3 regions of the Alteromonas sp. 4NS20-0143 genome follow, and region 1 is predicted to be linked to each of the others. Evidence: predicted binding sites of a transcription regulator. Region 1 holds the regulator's gene; each other region holds the start of a gene.
What was found. Region 1 encodes sigma-54, which starts transcription at its own class of promoters, with help from an activator protein. Its sites were predicted from a motif close to GTTGGCACGNNNNTNGNNT; they were not measured.
Positions count from the first base shown of each region.

Region 2: a site for sigma-54 is predicted at 4,373-4,391, ahead of AC27HD_RS13510 (Tll0287-like domain-containing protein). Genes of this name have one in related genera too.
Region 3: a site for sigma-54 is predicted at 6,458-6,476, ahead of glnK (P-II family nitrogen regulator). Genes of this name have one in related genera too.

Region 1 is NZ_BAAJLR010000002.1:653,465-661,763, reverse strand. Features, by position in the region: gene mgtE (magnesium transporter) at 1-1,031, opposite strand, end outside; gene AC27HD_RS06610 (HPr family phosphocarrier protein) at 1,328-1,600, opposite strand; gene rapZ (RNase adapter RapZ) at 1,635-2,477, opposite strand; gene ptsN (PTS IIA-like nitrogen regulatory protein PtsN) at 2,538-2,984, opposite strand; gene hpf (ribosome hibernation promoting factor) at 2,998-3,285, opposite strand; gene AC27HD_RS06590 (RNA polymerase factor sigma-54) at 3,314-4,813, opposite strand; gene lptB (LPS export ABC transporter ATP-binding protein) at 4,891-5,616, opposite strand; gene lptA (lipopolysaccharide transport periplasmic protein LptA) at 5,619-6,215, opposite strand; gene lptC (LPS export ABC transporter periplasmic protein LptC) at 6,184-6,762, opposite strand; gene kdsC (3-deoxy-manno-octulosonate-8-phosphatase KdsC) at 6,759-7,307, opposite strand; gene AC27HD_RS06565 (KpsF/GutQ family sugar-phosphate isomerase) at 7,326-8,299, opposite strand, start outside.
Region 2 is NZ_BAAJLR010000006.1:126,910-135,208, forward strand. Features, by position in the region: gene AC27HD_RS13490 (ABC transporter ATP-binding protein/permease) at 1-270, opposite strand, end outside; gene cydX (cytochrome bd-I oxidase subunit CydX) at 503-616, opposite strand; gene cydB (cytochrome d ubiquinol oxidase subunit II) at 627-1,760, opposite strand; gene AC27HD_RS13505 (cytochrome ubiquinol oxidase subunit I) at 1,757-3,337, opposite strand; gene AC27HD_RS13510 (Tll0287-like domain-containing protein) at 3,595-4,260, opposite strand; gene AC27HD_RS13515 (sigma-54 interaction domain-containing protein) at 4,472-5,860, shown strand; gene AC27HD_RS13520 (hypothetical protein) at 6,021-6,425, shown strand; gene AC27HD_RS13525 (TonB-dependent receptor) at 6,505-8,037, shown strand; gene AC27HD_RS13530 (TonB-dependent receptor) at 7,986-8,299, shown strand, end outside.
Region 3 is NZ_BAAJLR010000007.1:136,308-144,606, forward strand. Features, by position in the region: gene hemL (glutamate-1-semialdehyde 2,1-aminomutase) at 1-269, shown strand, start outside; gene AC27HD_RS14880 (adenylate/guanylate cyclase domain-containing protein) at 631-1,713, shown strand; gene AC27HD_RS14885 (Dyp-type peroxidase) at 1,735-2,661, opposite strand; gene ggt (gamma-glutamyltransferase) at 2,810-4,492, opposite strand; gene AC27HD_RS14895 (ammonium transporter) at 4,782-6,029, opposite strand; gene glnK (P-II family nitrogen regulator) at 6,062-6,400, opposite strand; gene AC27HD_RS14905 (hypothetical protein) at 6,805-7,692, shown strand; gene AC27HD_RS14910 (DUF808 domain-containing protein) at 8,267-8,299, shown strand, end outside.

The DNA.
Region 1 (8,299 bases):
CCGCGTATAACAAGAGTCAGGGTTTGGTTACCTGCCACACCACCCATGCTTGGTACAATGGTGTTTAAAATAGCGAGTACAGCTAAAGCGCTTAATGTGGCTTCAAATAAGTCGCTCACCATAGCTGCCATCAATGCCGTGGCTAGGTTAACCGCTAGCCACACTGAACGTCTCTTGGTACTTTGCATAACAGGGGCAAAGGTATCTTCATCGTCGTCTAGACCCGCCATACTCATCATGGAGTGTTCGGCGTCTTCGCGAATAATATCAACCACGTCATCAATAGTGATTCGCCCGACGAGGCGATTATTTTCATCAACAACAGGTGCCGAGAGCCAGTTATAGCGTTCAAATAGGCTCGCTACTTCATCGTCTGGCATGTTAACCGGAATGGCTTCTGACTCTTCATCCATCACATCAGAGACTGTGTCGCTAGTGTCTGCGGTTAAAAGCCGTGTTACTGGTACAATACCCACGAGGTTATCGGTGCGATTGACCACATAAAAGGTATCGGTGTTTTCTGGCAACTCGCCCTTGAGGCGGATATAACGCAACACCACATCAATAGTAACGTCGGGACGCAAGGTGATAGTGTCGGTATTCATGATGAAGCCGGCAGTTTCTTCACCATAAGATAGTGCTTGTTCGGCGCGCAGTCGGTCTTGTGCGTCCATGGAGTCTAGGATGTCGAGGAGGACAGTTTCTGGCAGGCTGCTTAGGGTCTCTGCCAAGTCATCGGTGTCCATTTCCTCAAGAGCGTCCACCACGTTTGCAGGCAGCATTTTAGTAATTATGCCGTTGCGAACATCGTCGGACAGTTCTTCTAAAATATCGCCGTGAAAGTCGCCGTCAATCAACTCCCATAGCTCGTCACGAGTGCGGCTAGGGCTAGACTCTAAAATGTGGGCTACGTCGGAAGGCGGAAGTTCAAGAAGGAGCTTTCTAACCGACACAAACTGGCCGTTACTCAGCGCATTGTTGAGCGTTCGCAATTGAGTTTGTACATATTTAGAAACGAGAGCTTCTGCCATGAAAAGCAATTCCTAACCAAGAGTGTGCCCAAAGAAAGCGTATTTCACGCCGTAGACAATGACCAAATAGATTGAGCTTATAGAATAGCGTATTTACCCTAGCAGTGTCATGATAAATACATTGTTTTAGAATGAGTTTTTACGTGTCAGCGGTTATGTTGGCTGTCTTGTCGGCAGTTATATCATCAGTGATATAAGCGTTTACATAAGAGCGTACATAAGCGCTTATATAAGACGTTATATAAACGCTTAGCCAGTGGCCAGAGGAGAGCTGGCCTATGGGAGGGCCTACGAGGTTACTCGTCTTCGTTAAAGCGTCCTTCAATGAGTGTTTCAATAGCAGCTAAGGCGTCCTCTGCATCATCGCCTTCAACAATCACGTTAACCTGCTCACCTTGATGGCTTTCAAGCATCATCAATCCAAGCACACTGCTTGCGTCGGCCTGTTTATCGCCTTTTTCAAGAATTATTTTGGCATCAAACTGATTAGCAAGCTGCACCAGTTGGGTTGCCGCTCTTGCATGAAGGCCAAGTTTATTGACGATGGTGAGTGTTTTCTCAATAGTCACTAGTATTTACGCTCTTTTTTATTATTGCGAGTGGTTAATTTAGCTCTCTGTGGCGTATCTGCACATCCGGATGAATTTCACCGAATGTTTTTGACAACGTCTGCGCAATATAGACAGACCGGTGCTGACCACCCGTACAACCAATGGCTACCGTGACATAACTTCTATTATTTCGCTCGAGATGAGGCAGCCATGTAGTAATTAAATTTTGGATTTGCCATACAAACTTAGTTACCACAGGTTGTGAGCCAAGAAATACTTCTACAGGTGCATCTAAACCCGTCAAATGCCGCAAATCAGGCTCCCAGTGAGGGTTCGGTAAGAAACGAGCGTCAAATACATAGTCGGCGTCTTTCGGTATGCCGTGCTTAAAGCCAAAAGATTCAAACACCAATACCAAACGAGAACTCTTTTTACCTAAAATCCGCTCGCGAATAATTTCGGCCAGCTGATGTATAGTGAGCTTATCTGTGTCTAAGTAGAGGTCAGCACGCTCAACAATAGGCCCAAGCAACGTTGATTCTGCCTTTATGGCCTCAGAGAGCGATTTATTTAATTTTGCTAAAGGGTGTAAACGTCTAGTTTCACTAAAGCGCTTTACTAACACGTCGTCACTGGCGTCAATGTAAACAATCGTCATCGACCAAGAGGAGGGAAGGTAGTCTAATATTTCTACCAAATCGTTAGGATTCTTTGGTAAATTGCGTACGTCGATACTCACCGCTACTTGATCGTATTCATCCACAACAGTATGGGTGAGCGTTGGTAGCAAATTGACGGGAATGTTATCGACACAATAGTAGCCCAAATCTTCCAGTGCTCTTAATGCCACCGACTTTCCTGAGCCTGAACGACCACTGATAATGATCAGCTTCACCGATATTTCTCCCTAAACAAAAAAATGACGAAAACGTCAATGTATCTTTTGAAACTGTCTTTACATGCCAAGTGCTGAAACAATATCTTCGTTGGTTTTGGCTCTTCGTATCGCTTTGACAGTGTCTTTGTCGCTGAGCTTACCAGCCACTGTCGCTAACGTTTGTAAATGTCCCTCTGTCTGTTCTTCAGGCACAAGCAGTGCAAAAAATATATCGACAGGTTTTTCATCGAGGGCGTCAAAGTTAATCGCTGGAATGCAGGTTACAATAATGGCCATAACGTGTTCTAAACCCGCTAAACGACCATGAGGGAGCGCTATACCGTTACCTATTCCTGTACTGCCCATCCGCTCTCTAGATAGAAGACTATTCAACACGGTGACTTGGTCAATGCTGGCATTGTCTTGGGCAGCAATATCGGAAATGATTTCTAATATTCGCTTCTTGCTATTGCACTGAACCGCACACTCGGTGCGGTCCAGGCTTACGATGGCTTTAATATCCATGCTTAATTATCTATTAATGCTTTTTCAGTTTTTCCTTATGCTTGATCACCTGCCTGTCGAGTTTATCAACCATGCTGTCAATCGCCGCATACATATCGGTATTTTCTGAGGATGCAAATACTTCGGCACCACTTAAGTGCATCGTAGCTTCTGCTTTTTGGTTTATTTTTTCTACGTTCAGGATGACATGCACATTAGAAATGTGATCAAAGTGACGCTCAAGTTTACTAAACTTCGTATCGACATAATTACGCAAAGAATCGGTGATTTCCACATGATGACCAGTTAGGTTGATTTGCATATTTCGTCTTCCTTTTAATATAACGCCTTTAGATAAGGCTTTTGCGTTGGTTAGACGGGGGTATCGATAAAGACTCCCGGTATTTTGCTATTGTCCGCCGAGCGACTTTTATGCCTTGCTCTGCCAACAATAAAGCAATTTTGCTATCGCTTAATGGTTTGCTTGGCGTTTCTGCTGCTACCAATTTCTTTATTAATGCACGAATGGCCGTTGACGAACACTCGCCGCCAGACTCAGTTGCCACATGGCTAGAAAAGAAATACTTCAATTCGTAAATACCGCGCGGCGTATGCATATACTTCTGAGTCGTTACTCGCGATATTGTGGATTCGTGCATATCCACCATTTCTGCGACATCATTGAGCACCATTGGTTTCATCATTTCTGGTCCGTGCTCAAAAAATCCCATTTGCTGTTGAACGATACAGTTAGCCACTTTCATTAAAGTATCGTTTCTAGACTCTAAACTCTTTATAAACCATTTAGCTTCTTGCATATGAGAACGAATGAACTGAGAGTCACTGCTGTTTTTCGCTTTTCGACTCATTGCTGCGTATTGCTGATTTACACCAAGCTTAGGCAAGCTGTCGGGGTTGAGTTCAACAGTCCAGCGACCGTTCTTCTTCGCCACCGATACATCTGGAATAACGTACTCAGGCTCTTTAGTAACTAAAGCACTACCTGGGCGAGGATTCAAGGTTTGAAGTAAACGCATGGCCTCGCGAAGTTCATCTTCCTTCAAACGGCTTTTACGCATGAGGGTTCTATAATCTTTGCTACTGAGAAGGTCTGAGTAGTCCTCAATCAGTCTTCTTGCTTCATCTAACCAAGGTGTGTCGTCAGCAAACTGGCGCAGTTGCACCAACAGACACTCTTGCGGAGAGCGAGAGCCAGAGCCGATAGGGTCAAACATCTGAATGCGTTTCAGTACACACTCAACTTCATCTAATTCGATTTCTTCTTCAATATTTTCGGTTTCGATATCTTCGAAGTTTACCGCTTCTAATATCTCATCTAGCGTAGCGGTTAAATAACCTGACTCGTCAATCGAGTCGATAATGGCAACGGCGATAGCTCTGTCAACATCAGAAAAAGGGGTTAAACGCATTTGCCAAAGCAGGTGAGTTTGAATGTCGTCAGTGGTTTCGCCTTGGAAAACGTGGTCATCATCGTTATTTGACGGGCCAGGCGCAGGTGCTGAAGAGGCTGAGTAATATTCGTCCCAGGTGCTATCAATTGGCAGTTCATCGGGTAAGTCGTTCTTTTCTAGAGCATCACCCGACTCTAGAGTGTCGCTGGACGCTGACGCGGTAGCTTCGATTTGGCTATCGTCATTGTCCATGTTGTTTTTTTCTGCCTGAGGCTCGTCATTACCTTCTTCTACTTCTAGTAGAGGGTTTGAGTCGAGGGCCTCTTGAATCTCCTGTTGAAGATCGAGTGTAGACAGCTGCAGCAGCTTGATTGCCTGTTGCAGCTGTGGAGTCATCGTTAGTTGTTGACTAAATTTTAACTGTAAAGATGGTTTCATCTATATCTTATTTTAATGCTCTTGAGTGAATATACCTGAGCGCTTATGAAAAATGACAATTAGGTTACACACAATAACTATAGCCTGAATTGTTCGCCTAGGTATACATCCCTTACTTTTTGATTACTTAAAACCTGTTCCGCCGTTCCTTGCGCAATAAGTTCACCATGACTTACGATGTACGCCTTTTCACAGACATCCAATGTTTCCCGCACGTTGTGGTCGGTAATGAGTATACCCAACCCTCTGTCGCGCAAGTGCTGTATTATCTTCTTTATATCATTAACTGATATGGGATCAACACCAGCAAAAGGTTCATCAAGCAAAATAAATTCAGGTTTTGCTGCTAATGCTCGTGCTATCTCTACTCGGCGACGTTCTCCACCGGAAAGACTCATACCCATACTATTACGTATATGGTTGATATTAAATTCATCAAGTAGCGCATCGGCTTCTTCTTCCTGCTGCTGTGAATTTAAATCCTTTCTGGTTTGTAAAATCGCCATAATATTTTCATGCACAGTTAGCTTTCGAAAGATGGACGCTTCCTGTGGTAAATAGCCAATACCGCCTCTTGCACGCTCATGCATAGGCTGATGAGTTAATTCATTATCATCAATAGATATTTGGCCTTTGTCTGAGGGAACCAACCCTACAATCATATAAAAGGTCGTGGTTTTTCCCGCGCCGTTAGGCCCCAATAACCCGACAATTTGCCCGGTAGAGACTGACAGGCTAACATCAACCACTACCTGTCGTGATTTATATGCTTTAGCAAGGTTCTTTGCACTAAGAGTTGCCATTGTTACTGCTCGCCTTTACCGTCGTTGTCGCCGTTACCATTGTTGCCGTCACCGTTGCTACCGTCATTATCCTCGCTGCTCTCGTCTTTCGCTTTGCGAATAGACTCAGGCGTAAATACGGTAGTAACGCGCCCACTAGCATCACCAGCGCCGCCTGTGGCTAGCAGTTGTTCTGTGATCATATCAAAAGTAATGCTGTTGCCTTTAACTTGGCTGGTGTCCTGTTTTAGTTCTGCGTTTCCGGTAAGGGAAATAGTACGCTTAGCCACTTCATAGCGTATCTCGTTCGCCCTTGCAGAAACAGGGTTACCGTCTTCAAGCTCTTGCGAATAGCTGGCTGGGTTTCCACGAGCAACAAAAATCTCTCGGCCGCTTCCTTGGGATGCAATAACTTCAACTTCGTCAGCCTCGATAGTAAGCGAGCCTTGGGTAATAAGTACGTTATCTTTATATAGCGCTGTCTTATTTTTACCATCAATGAACTGAGAGTTAGAGCCAATCTCGATAGGCAGCGTAAAATCATTTTCATTGCCTAATGCCGGGCTAGTGCAAAGCACTAGCAGCGCACTAGTTGCTAGGAGAATACGTAGTTTGTACATGGTCGATAAGCTCATATTTTTGGGTGCGCAGGTTTGCGTTGAATCCGTTACTTTGAATAACATATTGCATGCCGCGTATTTCTACGGGTTGATCTGACGTCATCTGCTTGTTATCCAAATTAATTTGAATGTATTCAGTGGTAATTGACTTCACAAAGTCGTCCTGACTTTGGTTTTCAATTGTCACATTGTTTTCTAATTGTATTAATTCATTGTTATACAAGGTTCCCTCTTGCGCTGTCACGACCCAAGGTGAACCTGCATCATTCGTATAGAGAGTGTAGTTCGGCCGGTCGAAAGAAACAAAGCCAAGCTGGTCGTAATGCTCCATGGAAGAAGCGAACACTTTATGATTCAGTTGCCCTTCATTGTTATAAAGGGTTGTGGTTAAGTTTTTAGCTTTATAAGCAGGCTTTAATGCATCCAGTCCTTCAGACGTTTCTAATACTGGGTCTTCTTCCATCCAGGTAGGAATGTACATCAGCATGGCTAAAATAAATAGCGCTGAAATACTGACGCCAAGTCGGTTGAAACCAAATTGATTCACACGCTGGCCCCGAAAATGTCATTGCTTACGCCTTGCGCCTGCAAAATCGTGTCACTTATCTCTCTCACTGCCCCAAAACCGCCCGGTAGGGTTGTGATCCAATTTGCTTGTTTTACGACGAAGGGGTGTGCGTCGGCAACGGCTATTTTAACGCTCGCATGTTTAAACATGCCGGTATCAGGCATATCATCACCAACAACGGCAACGTGTTCAGGTGATAGTTCAAGGCGGTCCATAAGCTGTTTTAACGCGTCGAACTTGTTCTCTTCGCCTTGAATAATATGCGCTACATGTAACGCCTTCATTCTGTTTTCAACGATGGCTGAGCGTCTACCGGTAATCACCGCAACATCAATGTTATGACTGACAAGTGCTTTAACGCCGTACCCGTCGCGAGTGTGAAAGGCTTTTAATTCCTCACCGTTATTTCCAAGATAAATCCGTCCGTCTGAAAAAACACCGTCAACATCACACACCAACAGTTTAATATTGGCTAGTGCATCAAATAGGTCCGTATTGAGTTCGGTGTACAGCGTGGTTGTCATATCTGGTTTCTTGTTCATTTACAGCACTCCTGCTTTTAATAGCATATGCATATTAAACGCGCCGACTGGATGGTCATTATCGTCAAGCACCATGAGTGCACTTATTTTAAAACTCTCCATAACATTGAGAGCTTCAACGGCGAGTTGGTCGGCTGTGGTTGTTTTGCCGCCTTGGGTCATTACGTCACTCACCGTTGCCTCATGAAGGTCGACCCTAGCATCGAGGATACGGCGAAGGTCGCCGTCGGTGAATACGCCCGTTAGCTTACCGGATTCATTCACAATACCGGTCATGCCTAAGCCTTTTTGCGATATCTCAAGAAGCGCTTGGGCAACAGTTGCTGTCGGTTCTATTAGCGGAATATCACTGCCGGTCAACATAATATCACTGACTTTTAACAGTAGTTTTCGCCCAAGGGAGCCCCCTGGGTGTGATAGCGCAAAGTCGTCGGAGGTAAATCCTTTCTTGTCGAGTAATGCCACCGATAAAGCGTCGCCCATCACTAATGTAGCGGTAGTGCTTGTAGTTGGCGCTAACCCTAATGAGCAGGCTTCCTGTTCCACACTGATGTTCAGTACTACATCGGCGTACTGACCTAGCGTACTGGAAATACTGTTGGTCATGGCGATGACTTTAACGCCAAGGCGCTTTACAACCGGCAGTAAATTCACCAACTCGCCGGTTTCGCCTGAATTTGAAATAGCCAAAAGCACATCATTTTTACTGAGCATTCCCAAGTCGCCATGATTCGCTTCACCTGGGTGCATGAAAAAGGCTGGGGTGCCTGTGCTTGCCAACGTGGCGGCTATCTTATTGCCAATATGCCCCGACTTGCCCATACCGCTAACTACCACCTTGCCAGAGCAGGCGTAAAGCATTTCGCAGGCAGCAACAAAACTCTCGTCCAGTCGCTGTGCTAAATTGCTAATTGCACGAGCCTCAATGTCGATGACACGTTTTGCAGAGGTAATGTAGTCGTTTTGTTTATTAG
Region 2 (8,299 bases), on a different contig from region 1:
GTGGTTAGACACCCCTTGCAGTAGCCAGGCAAACAGTAAAGCAAGGCCAAGACCGATGATATGAGAGTGTGTTCCATGAACCTTATTAACTACCCAGCTATGGGCGATATGAGAGAAAAAATAAAAACCAATGATTAAAGAAAAAAGCGACAAACACTTAATGACGACCAGACGTGTTTGTGATGTACGCACACCAAGCTTATGCGCCTCATCAAGCTGCCTACACCAGGAAGTCAGTGTTTGTCGGTTGGGAACCTTTTCTTTAGTCACTGTTTACTCGTTTAATATTATTGTGTGTGTCTAGCGTTATTCAAAAGCACGCGTAAAAACTAATTCAAAAATAGGTGCAGCCACCTTCACTATTGTGTAAGTGGCTGCGCCTGCTTTATGCAAACTAGCTGCACTAACTTAACTAACTTAACTAACTGCACTATCTTAGCTAACTTCATTAACTGAGCTAGCTAGGTTGTTGCGGTCTACATTTCTATATTTTAAAACAGGGTTAGTCTGCGTCTTCAGGCCGGTCCATATTCTCTGTCGACTCCAGCCACATGGCATTAATAATGCCAAACGAACACGCTAGCAAAACACCCAATATCCAAGCGAAATACCACATAATCGTCTCCTTAATAAATAGTATGAGATTGGTCTAGGTCGTCGTTTTTAATGCGACCGCGCATGACATAAAAGCTATACGCCGTGTAACTCAGCACAATGGGTACAAAGATGCATGCAACGATAAACATCACGTTTAATGTAAGATGACTTGAGGTAGCATCCCAAACGGTCAGGCTTGCATTCGGCATGGTGATACTAGGCATTAGAAATGGAAACATGGACATTCCCGCGGTTAAAATAACCCCTGCAATGAAAAGCGCACTCGATACGAAAGCCATCCCACCGTTACCTCTTTTAGAGAAAAACGCACAAGCAAGACCAGCAACAGTACCTAACACAGGAGCAATAATGGTTAGCGGATAATCGCGGTAGTTGTTTAACCAGGCTCCAGCTTCCACTGCTACTTCTTTTTTCAGCGGGTTTGACGTGGCTATCGTATCCACTGCCGAGGTAATAACGAAGCCGTCTAAGAACGCCACCCAAATACCCGCAAGAACGAACAGCACAACCCCAACTAAACTCAACACAATAGAGACGGCGCGGGCACGAACCGCGATAAACCCATCGGTTTTCATTTGCAGCCACGTAGCGCCGTGATTCAGCAGTATGGCTACTGACAATAGGCCAGCCACAAGTGCAAAAGGCGTAAGCAAACCAAAGAAAGACCCTGTGTAAGTTGAACGCAAGGTGTTGTCCATCTCAAAAGGCACACCTAACAACAGGTTTCCAAAGGCGACACCGAAGATAAGTGAAGGGATAACGCCACCTGCAAACAATGCCCAATCCCAGGCTTTACGCCATTGAGGGTTAGGTAACTTACTGCGGTAATCAAACCCAATAGGACGCATCCACAGCGCAATCAATGTGAGCGCGAGGGCTAAGTAAAAGCCCGAAAAGGCCGTTGCGTAAATCATGGGCCAAGCGGCAAAAATAGCGCCACCTGCAGTGATAAACCACACCTGATTGCCATCCCAATGAGGGCCTATGGTGTTAATCATAACGCGGCGCTCTTTATCGTTTTTACCGATGAGGGTGAGTAGCGCACCCACGCCTAAATCGAAACCATCGGTAACCGCAAAGCCAATAAGCAACACGCCCACTAAGCACCACCACACTACGCGAAGCATCTCGTAATCAATCATGCTTTTGCTCCTTCATTGTCGATATCAATTAACTCGAGTTCAGATTCACTCTGCGTTTCTTCAGGTGGTACTGGCCCTTTTTTGGCAAACTTTTTCATTAGGTAAAATGCGATAATAAACATGACAGTATAAAACGCGGTGTAGGCAACCATAGTGGTTACAACATCACTGACAGCAAGATTAGATACAGAGGCATGCACGGGTAATATTTCTGCAATTGACCACGGCTGACGCCCATATTCGGCCACAAACCACCCTGCTTCACTGGCTACCCAAGGTAGAGGCAAGCTAAACAAAGACGCTTTCAACAGCCAGCGGGGCTGAGTAATCCGGTGTTTTGTGCTGTAGTAAAAGGCACAGATAAACAGCGCCAACATGATAAAGCCAGACGCCACCATCAATCGGAAACTCCAGAACAGCGGAGCGACGGGCGGAATACTGTAGTCCACCGCTTGTTGCAACGCTAAGTCAGACGGGTTGGTAACATCGTTAGCGTAAGGCTCTAGCAGCATGGCATAGCCTAAACTGTCTTTGTGCGCTTCAAACGTGGCGAGTTCTTGCTCTGTTGCCGTGCCGCTTCGCACGCTATCAAGCAATTCATACGCTTTGATGCCTTCCAAAATGCGCGCTCGATTTTGTTCTTTGAGATCCTTTATCCCTGTGACTTCTTCAGTGAGAGAGCGAGTGGCAATAATGCCCATAGCCCACGGGATTTGAATTGCATATTCGGTCTCTTGCTTTTCGTCGTTAGGCAATCCAAACACAGTAAAGGGAGCAGGCGCTGGGTGCGTCTCATACTCGGCTTCAACCGCCGCAAGTTTTACTTTTTGCACATCGCCAAGTTCATACCCGCTTTCGTCACCTAATACGATGACCGATAGGGTTGCTGCTAAGCCAAAGCTTGCCGCAATAGCAAACGAACGACGGGCAAACGCAATATGCTTGTGATTAAGCAAGTAATAGCTAGATATAGCTAACACAAAGATAGCGCCGGTGACGTATCCTGCTGAAACCGTATGCACAAACTTAACTTGCGCCACAGGGTTGAAAATAACTTCAGCGAAGCTCGTCATTTCCATGCGCATTGCTTCAAAGTTAAACTCTGCACCTACTGGATACTGCATCCAGCCGTTAGCAATGAGGATCCACAGTGCAGAGAAATTTGAGCCAATGGCTACCAGCCACGTTGCCATAAGGTGTTTAACCTTAGACATTTTGTCCCAACCAAAGAAAAAGAGACCTACAAAGGTCGACTCTAGAAAAAACGCCATTAATCCTTCGATGGCAAGGGGAGCACCAAAAATATCACCCACGTAATGGGAGTAATATGACCAATTCATTCCAAACTGGAATTCCATGGTAAGGCCTGTCGCCACGCCAATAGCGAAATTGATACCAAACAACTTGCCCCAAAACTGAGTCATTTGTTTGTATATTTCTTTACCGGTCATGACATAGACCGACTCCATAATGGCCAGCAAAAAGCTAAGCCCCAGGGTTAGGGGTACAAATATAAAGTGGAACATTGCGGTTAACGCAAATTGCCACCGCGATAGTTCTATTAACGTATCGCTCATGGGTTATCTCCCTTGTATCTTAGATGCGCAGCTCGCATCTGGCGTTGGTTAAAGTAATTGGCTTAATGCATGTAACAGCTAGCAGCAAAGCTCCCCTGCTGTAAAAGCAACGAGCAAACTGATTTACCGTGATAAAAATTATTGCATGGAGGAAGAGGCAGGGTTTTGATCTAACGCAAAGGACTGACGAGATAAAAAATGTCAAATTTGACAATTAAATGACAAATTTGACATGTCTTGAGTATAAATGTGGGTAGCTAATCTGCCTGTGGCTTAGGTGGCAAATAGGTAAGAGAAAAGGCACCTCTTAAACTTCCAACATCAAATCCGGTGGCCTCGTCGTTGGGGTATGCTTCTTTGATGGTACGGTAAACGTCAGGCGCGATATTATTGCCATGGCACGCTGTGCATACTTGGCCAGTTTGAATAGCCTTCATATATCGCACTTCTCCTGTCTGCTCATCCACATGCATCGCTTCTAAAGGGCCTGGCAGGTTTTGTGATAGCTGCTCAGCAAAGTGAGCTAGTTGAGTTTGTTCCCATTCATCTGCTGTATTATTAGGGTTTCGTACTTTTAATGCGGTTCTACCTACTGTCCAACCCTCGTTACTTAACGACTGTGCTATGGGCTCTGCCACCAGTTTACACTCTGCGACGCCTGCCTCTAAGCCACCGCGTTTAATCGCTTGCTGCAGCCTTACTTTTAGCGCGCCGCCGAGGGCTTTTGCATGGCCTCTGGCTTCCATGCGGATGTCTTCTAAATGATCTGGTGAAGCCGGTTTCTGTGTTGCATTTGCCGCCCCTGTGGCCAGTATGGCTACGGTGCAAGCGAAGGCACTGATGACCACAAGCCCTTTGCGTAGAGGCGTTTTTTTGCTAGTACTTATACTTGTCGCGATATTGTCAAATGAGTAGGGATTCATCTTGCCAACCTTAGGTGTTGATTGTTTGTTTAATTCCTCAGTGTTTTCGCACTATTTCAACGTATTTCAGCGGTGAAAAGGCTGTCTTAACAGCAAAGGTTCTGCGTTTGATAAACAAGCAACGTGCCAACGTGATAGTATTTGGAATAATAAATTAGGATTAGCTAATGTATTTTGTGAGTGCGATATGAATATATCTATTATTCAAGCCATGATTAACGCCATTGATAAGCCTGCTATTTTTATTAGCCCTAACTACGTTATTGAAGCCGTCAATAAACCGTATCGGGACACCTACCCTGTTGATATAAAGTTAGGTTTCAGCACTTGCTATCACGTGTCTCATCGAAACAACAAACCATGTAATGAATGCGGTGAAACCTGCCCAATGCAGGAAAGTAAAAAAACAGGCAGGGCAGCGAATGCGGTGCATATTCACGCCACTAATGAAGGCCAAAGCTATTGCGACATTCTTATGCGGCCAATATTCGGTAGCGCGGGGGAACTATTAGGCTACCTGGAAGTATTGGATAAGCTGACATTTGCGTCGAATAGCCCGTCCCCCGGTAAAATGATTGGTGAGTCTGAGGCGTTTAAAGCCATGCTGAATAAAATTAATCGTGCGGCTAAATCAGACATTTGTGTACTTTTACAAGGTGAAACTGGGGCGGGAAAAGAGCTTGTATCACAGGCTTTGCACTCTGCAAGTTACCGTGCCAACAAGCCTTTTGTTGTGATTGAATGCACAGGGCTGTCTGATGCGTTATTTGAAAGCGAGCTCTTTGGTTACGAAAAAGGCGCTTTCACTGGTGCGTTTTCAAGTAAAAAAGGGCTGGTTGAGGCCGCTGAGGGCGGCACATTGTTTTTTGATGAAATTGGTGACGTACCATTAGCCATGCAGGTGAAATTACTGCGCTTATTCGAAACTCAAACCTACCGCCCGGTGGGCAGCACGACTGTAAAAAAAGCGAACTTTAGACTTGTTTGTGCGTCTCACAAAAACATAAAAGCGATGGTTCAGCGTGGCGAATTTAGACAAGATCTTTATTACCGAATAGCAGGGTTTCCCATTCAGCTGCCGGCCCTGCGAGAGCGTCCTAGCGACATTCCAATGTTAGCTACGCATATTTTATCGGCGCTAGCAGAGAAAAAACGCCTTCACAAAACGGTGTTAAACCGCCTTTCTACTTATTCCTTTCCTGGCAATATTAGAGAGTTAAAAAATATAATTGAGCAGGCAGCGCTGCTTGCTAATGAAACAACAATTCGTGAGCACGACCTGCCTGAATCTATTTTTGACGAAGCTACTGATAGTGCTACTGATAGCGCTGTGAATAACAGCTCCGATAATACATTTAACCGTGCAGTGAACGGTTCATATAACAGCACATCTACTACACTTACTGCCGCAAACTCAGACGCATTCTTAAAAGAAAATATTATGACGCTTGAGCACGCTGAAGCAGATTATCTAAAACAGGTTTGTCGTAATTATACTGGCAGTGTAGAAGAACTCGCTGAAGCCTTAAACGTAAGCGTGAGAACACTCTACCGGAAACTCCAAAAGGCAAATATCAAAATAAAAGGAGCTTTCTCTTAATCTTTTGTTTTAATCCTACCTTTTAAACCAGCCCTAACTCAGTTTTATCATTTGCCTGTAGACGGCTTCCCGTAAAAAGCGCTAGGATAACTGAAACATTTGGGGAGACGAGATCATTATTCGTTTTACGCTTACCACGCTGTTGTGCTTATCATTGCTAATGCAAAATGCATTGGCACTGGGTCTTGCTGCATTTTCAATGCAACAGGCACAGCTTCTTGTAAGCGAAGACATAGAGCTAATTTGTACCGGCAAGAACATGCGCTACATTTCGGTGAGTCAAACTCAACTGAAAGGCGAATTTGTTTATGTCAATCTTGACTCCCCCGACTTCCCAGCACTTTCAGATACACTGAATACTCTCGACACCCTTGATCACTCGCAACCTATCGATTGTACAAACGGTACACTGGCAGACCTTCCATCAAGTGATAGCGGTGTTTCACACTATGCTATCGACGCCCTTTTTATTCGCTACAAGGCGCTTGAAACTCGACTCAAACAGCAGCCTTACACTGCCTTTGCCTACTCGGCTGCACTAAGCCGCGCACCACCTATTTCATAACACCATTTAGTAAAAAATTGCTGACACAGAGTCTGTAGATTCCAAGCAGCATCATCTCTATTTAATATTTGGAAGTATTATGAAATTATCTGCAATTGCGCTCGCTGTGGCGAGCATCGGCTTGTCGTACTCAAGCTACGCCGCTAACGAAAACCTCCACCGCAGCCTTGATAAAAACAGTGCGCTTTCTCCAGAAAAGAGCGCTCCCGCATCGGCAATGGCATCGAAGTCGGTAATAGCACCGGCATCAACATCAGCATCCACCGAAATCATTACCGTCATCGGCTCGCCATTACGCTCTCAGAAAAGTGAGTCAATTACACCGCAAACTAATATGGATGCAGATTTTGGCGACCAACTCAGCACCCTTCCGGGTTTATCGATAGCCCGCAACGGCCCCGTTACTGCACTCATTCAGTATCGAGGCTTGTTTGGCGACAGGGTGGGAATATCGGTTGATGGTGTCAACATTGTTGGAGCAGGCCCTAATGCAATGGACTCGCCTCTTTCCCACGTACTGCCTGAGCCAGGGTTAATTGCTACCTTGTATCGCGGCATTGTGCCGGTGAGTGCAGGAGTACAAACACTCGGAGGCCAAGTAAATATAGCATCGCCAGCTGATGCGCTGTTTTCTATCGCCGATGGATTTCAAGGCAATATCAGCGCAAGCGCAATGGGGCCTGGCTCTGCTCAGCAGTATCAAGGAAATGCTTTTTATGCCACACAGGACAGTTTCTTCAGCGGCACCTTTATGCATCAACAGCGGTCAGAGCGTGAGTCTGGTAACGGAGAAGCAATACCCAACAGTAACTATCAACGAAATGGCGGTAAGTTGCGCATAGGACATCAAATTGGGCAACATCAATTTGACGCGAGCTATCAGTGGCTGAATACTAATGAAAGCGGCACACCCGCCCTCGCTATGGACATTACGTTTATCGATGCCGCATGGTATCGCCTAGGTTATCGCTACAACGCAGATACCAACACTTACCTTACCGTTAATGTGTTTGGAAACAGTAATCAGCACATTATGGACAACTTTTCTCAGCGGCCACTGATGATGGCCAACATGGCTCGCTTAAATACAACCGACGCAGTGGCGCAAGGGCTCGATACTACTTTTGTTACGCCATGGATAGACGGTGAACTGCGGTTGGGAGTAAACCTTCATAAGGGGCGTAATAACTCTGTGATTTCTAACCCTAACAACCCTATGTTCTTTATTGATAATTTTAGTAGCAGCACCCGCAGTACCACCAGTGCATTCGCCGAATGGGATTATTCATCAAAAACATTTTCTACGCTAATTGGCCTGCGTTACAGCAGAGTTAACCTAGATGCAGATGCAGCAGCCTCGAGCCTAACTATGATGAACGAGGCTGTTGCTTCCTTAGCGCAAAGTTTCAATGATGGGCCGCGGAGCAAAACTTATAATATGGTTGACGCTGCGGCCTCTGTTTTTTATCACTTAAATGATAAAACCGACATAGTGCTAGGTGCGTCGCAAAAAATAGAGCGCCCACGTTTTTTGAGCGTTTTACCTGGCTTCCACTTGGCATTACTGGCGGGCTTGCGGATGGATTTAACTACATTGGCAATCTTGAGTTAGAAAACGAAACTGCACGGCAATTTGAGATAGGCATCGATTACACCATGGCATCGTGGCAAATCTCACCCCGTCTGTTTTACCAAGACATAGAAAATTATATTGCCGGTTCGCCCTCCTCAAACATGGCCGCAAACATGTTTTCCACCATGATGTCTGGTCGTGCCCCTTTTATGTGGAGCAACACTGACGCAGTGATAACGGGGGCCGATGTGACTGTTAACGGACAGCTTTCGGACACGGTTTCACTAAATTCGGTATTGAG
Region 3 (8,299 bases), on a different contig from region 1:
TGGCCGACAAGCACAATATTAGTCTAACTACTAACGTTGCGGGCAGTATGTTTGGGATATTCTTCACCGACGTTGAGAAGGTGACGAACTATAAACAGGCTATTAATTGCAACACCGAGCAATTTAATAAGTTTTATCACGGCATGCTGAACGAGGGTGTATACCTAGCCCCGGCCTCCTACGAGGCAGGATTTGTATCCAAAGCCCACGATGCCAGTGTTATAGAAAAAACACTAGCGGCTGCAGATAAGGTATTTGCTACGCTTTAAGGCATTTGTGTAGTAGCCCTGATTGTATTTATGCACAGAGCAGCTATACCTAGAGAGCACATAAATGTTGTGCTCTCTAGTCATCATTTATCGGCCCTTAAATAGCTAATCTCTTTATTATTAAATACTTTTTTTTGACCAATCTCTTTCCTCAACTAATGTTCACTTGAATTACACTACAGTATACGTTTACTTTAGTGATACGAAGGCACTCACAAGATTTCGAAATTTCTGTACTACATTTCTGAGCTACATTTCCGTACTTCATTTTTGTATTGTATTTTTAGTATTTAAATTTTCACACTATCTTGTATTGATGTCTTCATTCTCATTATAAAGTCACTTTGAATAAGAATAGCGAATGTCTTCTATGGAATGGTTTTTAGGAATAGGGATAGTTCTACTCCTCATTTATAGCGCCGTCATCACGATACTGCTTATTAAGCGCAGTCGAAGATTTGCACGACGAGTTACGCAGTTCAAAAAGAACAGGCGCAATACCGACTTAAGTATTGAAAAAGAGCTTCGGTTTCAAGAAGCGGCTGATGAGGCCCTGCGATTAAATCAAACATTTCAAAAATTTGTGCCCAAGCAGTTTGTAGAGCACATGGCCAATACCGATGTAGACAACCTTGGTTTAGGCTACGCCTCAGAGAATGAAGTCGCTATTATGTTTTGCGACATTAGAGGGTTTACTGGCTTTTCTGAACGCATAACACCTCAAGAGTTAATGAATTTCCTTAATTCATACTTTACCCGCATGAACGACCCTATTCATCAAAACAGTGGCTTTATCGACAAGTTCATGGGTGATGGTATTATGGCCTTATTCGACCATCCAGGTGGCACAGCGAGAGATAAAGCCATCGACTCTCTAAACGCTGCATTAGATTTAAGAAAAGCACTGACCATATATAACGGACATAGAAAGAACAGCAACTACGCTGCGGTCAACATGGGTATTGGGATACACTTTGGAAATGTGATCATGGGCACGGTAGGTTCAGACGATCGCATGGACACCACAGTAATTGGCGACAGTGTTAATATTGCATCGCGTCTTGAAGCACTGACGCCGAAATACCAAGCCGATATTATTGTGAGTGCTCAAGTACTGCAAACCTTAGGGGCAGGCTATCCCATTAAGACCCGTTTACTCGATTGGGTACGGGTAAAAGGCCGACAGGCGCCGATTGAAATTTATGAGGTACTAAGTCATCTCAGCGACGTTGAACAAGCGGCGCGAATTTCTGTGCAAGCCAAAATTGCAGCGGGCTTGGCATGTCGTATCAACAAGCAGTGGGATGAAGCGATTGCCTACTTTGAAACCGCATTGGCAGTTAATCCAAATGATACCCTAGCCCATCACCATATTGACGTATGTCGTATTTATCGAAATATAGATTTAGATGACGACTGGGATGGCGCCCTAGTGCTTCAGTAAAAGTGGTGCAATAGAGAGGTGTCAGTTCGATAGGGTAGCCTGCGCTTTTATAAAGTTAACAGAGGGAGCAAAGAACGCAGCACCGGTCTCTGCACTTGTAAAATCTAACCACCGGTCGTAATCCCCTTCTCCATTGCCGTATATCTGACTTTGTAACATATGCTTAAAGGGTCGCGCGCTTGCGCTACAGCAGACAGAAAACAAGCCTTGAGATGCCATATCGCCATAGGGCATACCTTGCTTCATAAGTTTAGATGTTTCATCATCAGCAGATGCGCTTACGGCGCGAACGCAGTGTGACGACTGAGACTGCTCCACACTTGGCAGGTTGTGTTGCTGAGTGGTTCCCATGGCCTGTTCTTTTTGCCTATCAGACAAACTATTCCAGCGCCTAAGATCATGTCGATATCGCTGCACATGCAAGTAACTTCCCCCTTGAAAATCGGGGTCGTCCTCTTCGCTAATAATAGCGACCTTTCTGCGAGCCATCCCTCTAGGGTTGTCAGTAGCATAAAGAAAGCCATTGAGGTCGCGACCGTCGAGATAGCGAAAACCCCGTACCTGCTCTACCAACTCAACGTGAATGCGCAGTAAGTCCATCACCTCTATACCAACGGCGTGGCAAATATCTAGCCGGTCTGCTCGAATTTGAATAAACAAATCGCAAGGTGTGGTTGGCGCGCTTCTGTCTTCACATTGCATATCGGGGAAAGGAGCAAGCTCAACGGGGATTAGCCCGGGATAAACATCGGCCCAATAGCTGGTTCCCACCGCAATAACACCGGTAACCATGGCTTCGTAATGCTCATTTTCAAAGTGCTCGAAAATATCGAGCACTCTCGCTAATTTTGCTCTTACGGCTTCGCTGTCCTCATCGACAACATTGAGCATCAAATATTGCGCATGCAAATTTGGCTCTGCGCATATGCCTTTTTGTGGTTGTGTCATTGCAGCTCTTGTTATTATTTGAAGTTTTCTTAAAGCACTTATAAAAACTACTCATTCAAACAGCGCTTATTAACCGTTATTACAGATGTTATACGAATCCTGTTACAGGCGGTTAAATCCCTTGCTGTGACGAGTATTGTCAGTGTGCTTAATACCCTGCAGCTTGTCCATCTTTTCTGCTTTCAGAAGCGCCAAAATACACGCCTTTTTTGGCATCCCAAGCAATGGCTTGATAGCCGCCAAATGCACCCACCACACGCTGGAGTTTATGGCCTCTCTCCATAAGCTCGCGCTGCACCACCTCATCGAATCCTGACTCTAAGCTTACATAGCCGCCGTCTAACATTAATTCACCCGTAGGACTGCTTGAGCCACTGTGGAGAATCCGTGGTGCATCACCTGCTTCTTGCAAGTTCATACCAAAATCCAGAATATTAACGATGATTTGTGCGTGCATTTGTGGCTGTGTGCCACCACCCATTACCCCAAAGCTCATCACGGGGCGACCGTTTCGGGTAACAAATGCGGGAATAATGGTATGAAAGGGACGTTTGCCTGGGCGATACTCGTTGTAGTGTCCCTCTTCTAGCGTAAACATCTCACCTCTATTTTGCAGTACAAAGCCTAAGCCGGGCGGCGTCATACCCGACCCCATTCCGCGATAATTACTTTGAATTAGCGAAACCATATTGCCGTCTTTGTCTGCCACAGTTAGATAAATAGTATCGCCCTCATAAATACCTGCATCTACCCGGGACGCTGCTTTTTCCATATCAATGAGCGCCTGTCGTTTTTTGGCATACTCTTTAGAGATTAACCAATCTACAGGAATATCATTAAAGTCAGGATCAGCGTAAAACTTTGCTCTATCTTCGAATGCGAGCTTTTTGGCTTCTACAAAGGTGTGAATATAATCGGCAGAGTTAAACCCCATGCCTTCTATATCGTAGCGCTCGAGCACATTGAGGATTTGCAGTGCGGCAATACCTTGTCCGTTTGGAGGTAGTTCCCACACATCGTAACCACGGTAATTTGCCGATACTGGCTCAACCCATTGTGATGTATGAGACGCTAAATCTTGATAAGAAAGAAATCCGCCCTGAGCTTCCATATACGCATCAATGGCGCGAGCAATATCTCCTTTGTAAAACGCATCACGGCCGCCGGTAGCTATCTTTTCATAGGTAACCGCAAGCCCAGGATTTTTGAATATGTCGCCTTTTTTGGGCACATTGCCGTTGATGAGGTAGGTCTCAGCGAAGCCATCGTAGTGGCCTATTCTGTCTTTATTCATTTGCCAGTAATACGCGATTAGCTCGGAAACTGGGAAGCCATTTTTTGCGTATTCGATGGCAGGAGTCAAAAGAGTAGACATGGGCAACTTGCCGAACTTTTCATGTAACTCAAACCAGCCGTCTACCGCACCAGGAACCGATACAGGTAAGGGACCAAACTTAGGGATTTTGTTCAATCCGCGCTCTGCAAACACCGCTTTAGTCAGTGAACGGGGAGAACGACCTGATGCATTTAAGCCAACTAGCTTTTGTTCACTGGCATCCCATACAATGGCGAATAAGTCTCCTCCTATACCACTACCTGTAGGCTCTACTAAGCCAAGCATAGCATTTGCTGCAATAGCAGCATCGACAGCACTTCCACCTTGCTTAAGCACATCCAGAGCGACCTGCGTTGCTAAGGGTTGACTGGTTGCCGCCATGCCGTGCTGCGCTATAACCTCCGACCGGCTGGCAAATGGCTTGCCCGTTACTCTGTCATATGCGTGTGAAGACGATATACAAAGCGTACTGCATAGTGTAATTGCGAACGTCATCGTGAAAAGTGAGTGTGATATTTTAGCTATCATCACCGTAGTCCCGTCGTTTCCCTTTTAATCCAAAGCACGTTTTTTATAAACAATGTTGGTGTGCTTACGTTTTTAACTGGCAGCTTCGTGTCGAAACCTCTTTGAATTTCCATTTCTAGTGTAGCGTTTAAGGCGCAATACGCCTAGGTTTATCGCAGAACGAAAAAAGCCTCGCAAATGCGAGGCTTAAGTGATGATAATTAGGCATTATTATGTTTTTGTCGCTGCCTACATCAATGTAAATTGGTCCGTGTGTTTATGAACGACCGCTGGTGAAATCTGGGTATGCTTCCAAACCACATTCACTCATGTCTACACCGTCAAACTCTTCTTCTTCAGTAACACGGATGCCCATCGTTGCTTTAAGCGCTAACCACACTACTAGGCTGGCTACGAATACCCAAACAAAGATAGTTGCCGCACCAATAAGCTGACCAGAGAAGCTTGAACCGTCGTTAGTAATTGGAACAAGTAGAAGACCAAGTAAACCAACAACACCGTGAACTGAGATAGCACCTACTGGATCATCAATCTTAAGCTTATCAAGACCAACAATGCTAAGTACTACCAAGATACCACCAAGACCACCGAATAAGGTTGCCTCTAATGGGCTAGGCGTAGAAGGCTCTGCAGTAATAGCAACCAAACCGGCTAATGCACCGTTTAGTGCCATTGTTAAGTCAGCTTTACCGAATAAGATACGCGCTACGATAAGCGCAGCAATAGTACCACCGGCTGCGGCTGCGTTAGTGTTCATAAATACGATAGCAACAGAGTTTGCGCTTTCAACCGTTGCAGTAGCAAGTACCGAACCTCCGTTGAACCCAAACCATCCCATCCACAAGATAAATGTACCTAGGGTTGCTAGAGGCAGGTTAGCACCTGGAATAGCATTGACTTTTCCATCTGCGGTGTACTTACCTTTACGAGCACCAAGAATTAACACACCCGCCAGTGCAGCTGCTGCACCTGCCATGTGAACAATACCCGAGCCTGCAAAATCTGAGAAGCCTAAATCGCCAAGTGTGTACAGACCGAATACAGCTTCACCGCCCCATGTCCATGCACCTTCCATTGGGTAAATGAAACCAGTCATTACCACAGTGAAGGCTAAGAAAGCCCATAGCTTCATACGCTCAGCAACCGCACCAGACACGATAGACATAGCAGTGGCAACGAAGACGACTTGGAAGAAGAAGTCTGCAGAAGGCGCATAGGTTGCTGGGTCTTCTGAAACACCTGTTGCGCCGTCGCTTAAGATGCCGCTAAGGAAAGGACCCCAATCGCCACCGCCGTACATGATTCCGTAGCCGCAAACCATATACATGGTGCAGGCTATGGCAAATAACGAGATGTTTTTAGTCAAAATTTCAGTGGTGTTTTTGGCTCTAACTAAGCCAGCTTCAAGCATTGCAAAACCTGCAGCCATCCACATAACTAGCGCGCCGCAAATTAAGAAGTAAAAGGTATCTAGCGCATACCCAAGTTCAAAAGTGATTTCCATTATGGTTTTCTCCGCAAAAATATCGTTGTGGCTTACAGCGCGTCGGTATCCGACTCACCAGTTCGAATACGAACGGCATGTTCTAGGTCGTACACAAAGACCTTACCGTCACCAATTTTGCCTGTTTTAGCAGCACCAACGATGGCCTCGACCAAACGCTCTACCTGATCGTCCTGTACGGCAATTTCTAATTTTACTTTCGGTAAAAAATCTACCTGGTATTCCGCGCCGCGATAGAGTTCGGTGTGACCTTTTTGACGTCCAAAGCCTTTTACTTCGGTAACGGTTAAACCGTCAATCCCGATTTCTGAAATGGCTTCACGAACATCATCTAGCTTGAACGGCTTGATGATAGCAGTGACTAATTTCATGTGATGCTCCCAGTTTATTGTGATTATTCTGCAAAAATGCGTACTTGACGATTACTATACCAAGAGCCATGCCACAAATAATTATTCATTAAAATCAGATAGATAATCGAAATCAGAGGAAGATAAATCAAAAACAACGCACCAATAAGGTGCAGCGCGGAAAGAATGCCCAACAATGACGCGCACAAGGTCAATTCACCATAAATTAAGACGAATAGGAGCGCGTATTGACCTTTTCATATCCCGTTATCAGCGCTTACGGGCTTTTCAGGTAAAGCGAATTGTTTAATGTTGATGCACAAAACCGGGTCTGTTTATCGAAGGAGAAAAAGAGCATAACGTCGCAGCTTACAAAAGCTCGCGAAAGCGGAACTATCATTAGGTTACTGGGTCTGTTAGTTCTAATGAGCACAAATACAGCGATGTTTTTCGCGCCCGAGCGCCCCTTACAAGACCATGCACGCAAACAGCGTTATGCATGGCGTACCGCATTGGCGTCACTGCTTATTCATGCTGGGGCAATCATCACAGTTGTTGTAGTAAGCCAATATGGTATTGAAAAAAAGAAAGCGGCTATTACTGAGCTTTCCCCTGCCCCCACAATTCAGGCCGTGCTGTTTCAGCCACCCGCCAAAAAAACTGTTGAGCCCAGTAATTTATTAAACAAAGACGCAGTCGACAAGGAAGTGGTAGACAGGGAAGTGGTAGACAAGCGAACGTCAGAGGTAGTCAATGAAGGTGCAAGCGAGGAGGAATCAGCAGACAGCGAAATACAGACTTCTAGCACGGCTGACATTCCGGACAAGCCAAACGCTGAGCCCAAGCAGCCTTCAGAAACCAAGCTTTTGCCAGACGCTCACCCACCACAGCTAAAAGAGGCACTTTCAAAAGAAGCATCTTTTGAAGAACCTTCTCCTCAAGTTTCGAAGCCCCTCATCAACCGTGAAGCCGGTCGTTTAAATGTGTCTAGCGCACAGGCAGCAGCCGACTATTTAGACAGCTATAATGAAGCCCGTATTGGCGAGGAATCAGCTAATGCTGCCTCTTCATATGCAGCAAAAAAAAGAAGCCCAAACATTATCGACCCTAGAAAAGGCGAGGATAGAGATGAGAAGCTATATAATCAGCGTCCAGTTAAAATAGTCAATTGCACAAGCACAACTAATAAACTTTTTACTGCGCTTAGCACAATGGCTGGAGGCACCTTAAGATGCTCGAAAAGAAATGAGCACAAACGGTTTATCGATGCCCGAATTAACAAAACACCTGAAAACGATGAGCAAACTCACTAGCGTCTTTCGCAGTAATTCAACTGACATTATTTAGCCTGTGACTCATATAGCCATGACTTACATAGCCATTACTCACAAAATCATGGCTCACACAGCAAAAGCCAAAGCCCGCGCAGCATGCATCTTTGCCCAACCCTTCTTGATTATACTTGGCTTTTCTTTATTTTACTTGGCTTGGCTTAACGCGCAGCCTTGTCTAAAGGGAACCGGTAAACACATTGCTACCGTAATGTTGTGTTGCCAAACATTGGCATTACGGCGTATTCTGCCTATCAAGGGCGTGTTAATCTTTGCTGTACGATTTTTGGGCTAAATGGAAGCATTTTAATCGCGGAACAGTCCTGTAGGCCTAGTGGGCTAAGTCAAAGGGCTGTGACAAAGAGTAAAATGCTTCCATAACGCCCCCTTAGGGCAGCGCCTGTGAGCTATTTATCCTGCGTTGAATGGTTTCGATTTAGCCCGCTAGACCTTCAACCATTCGCCTTGTCTAAATAGCTCACAGACCGCTGCAAAAATGTACAACAAAGATCAACACGCCCTATTTAATAACTCTCTCATTAAAAAGGAATAATCTGTGGCTGGAGCTAATCTACTTGCCTTACTCGAC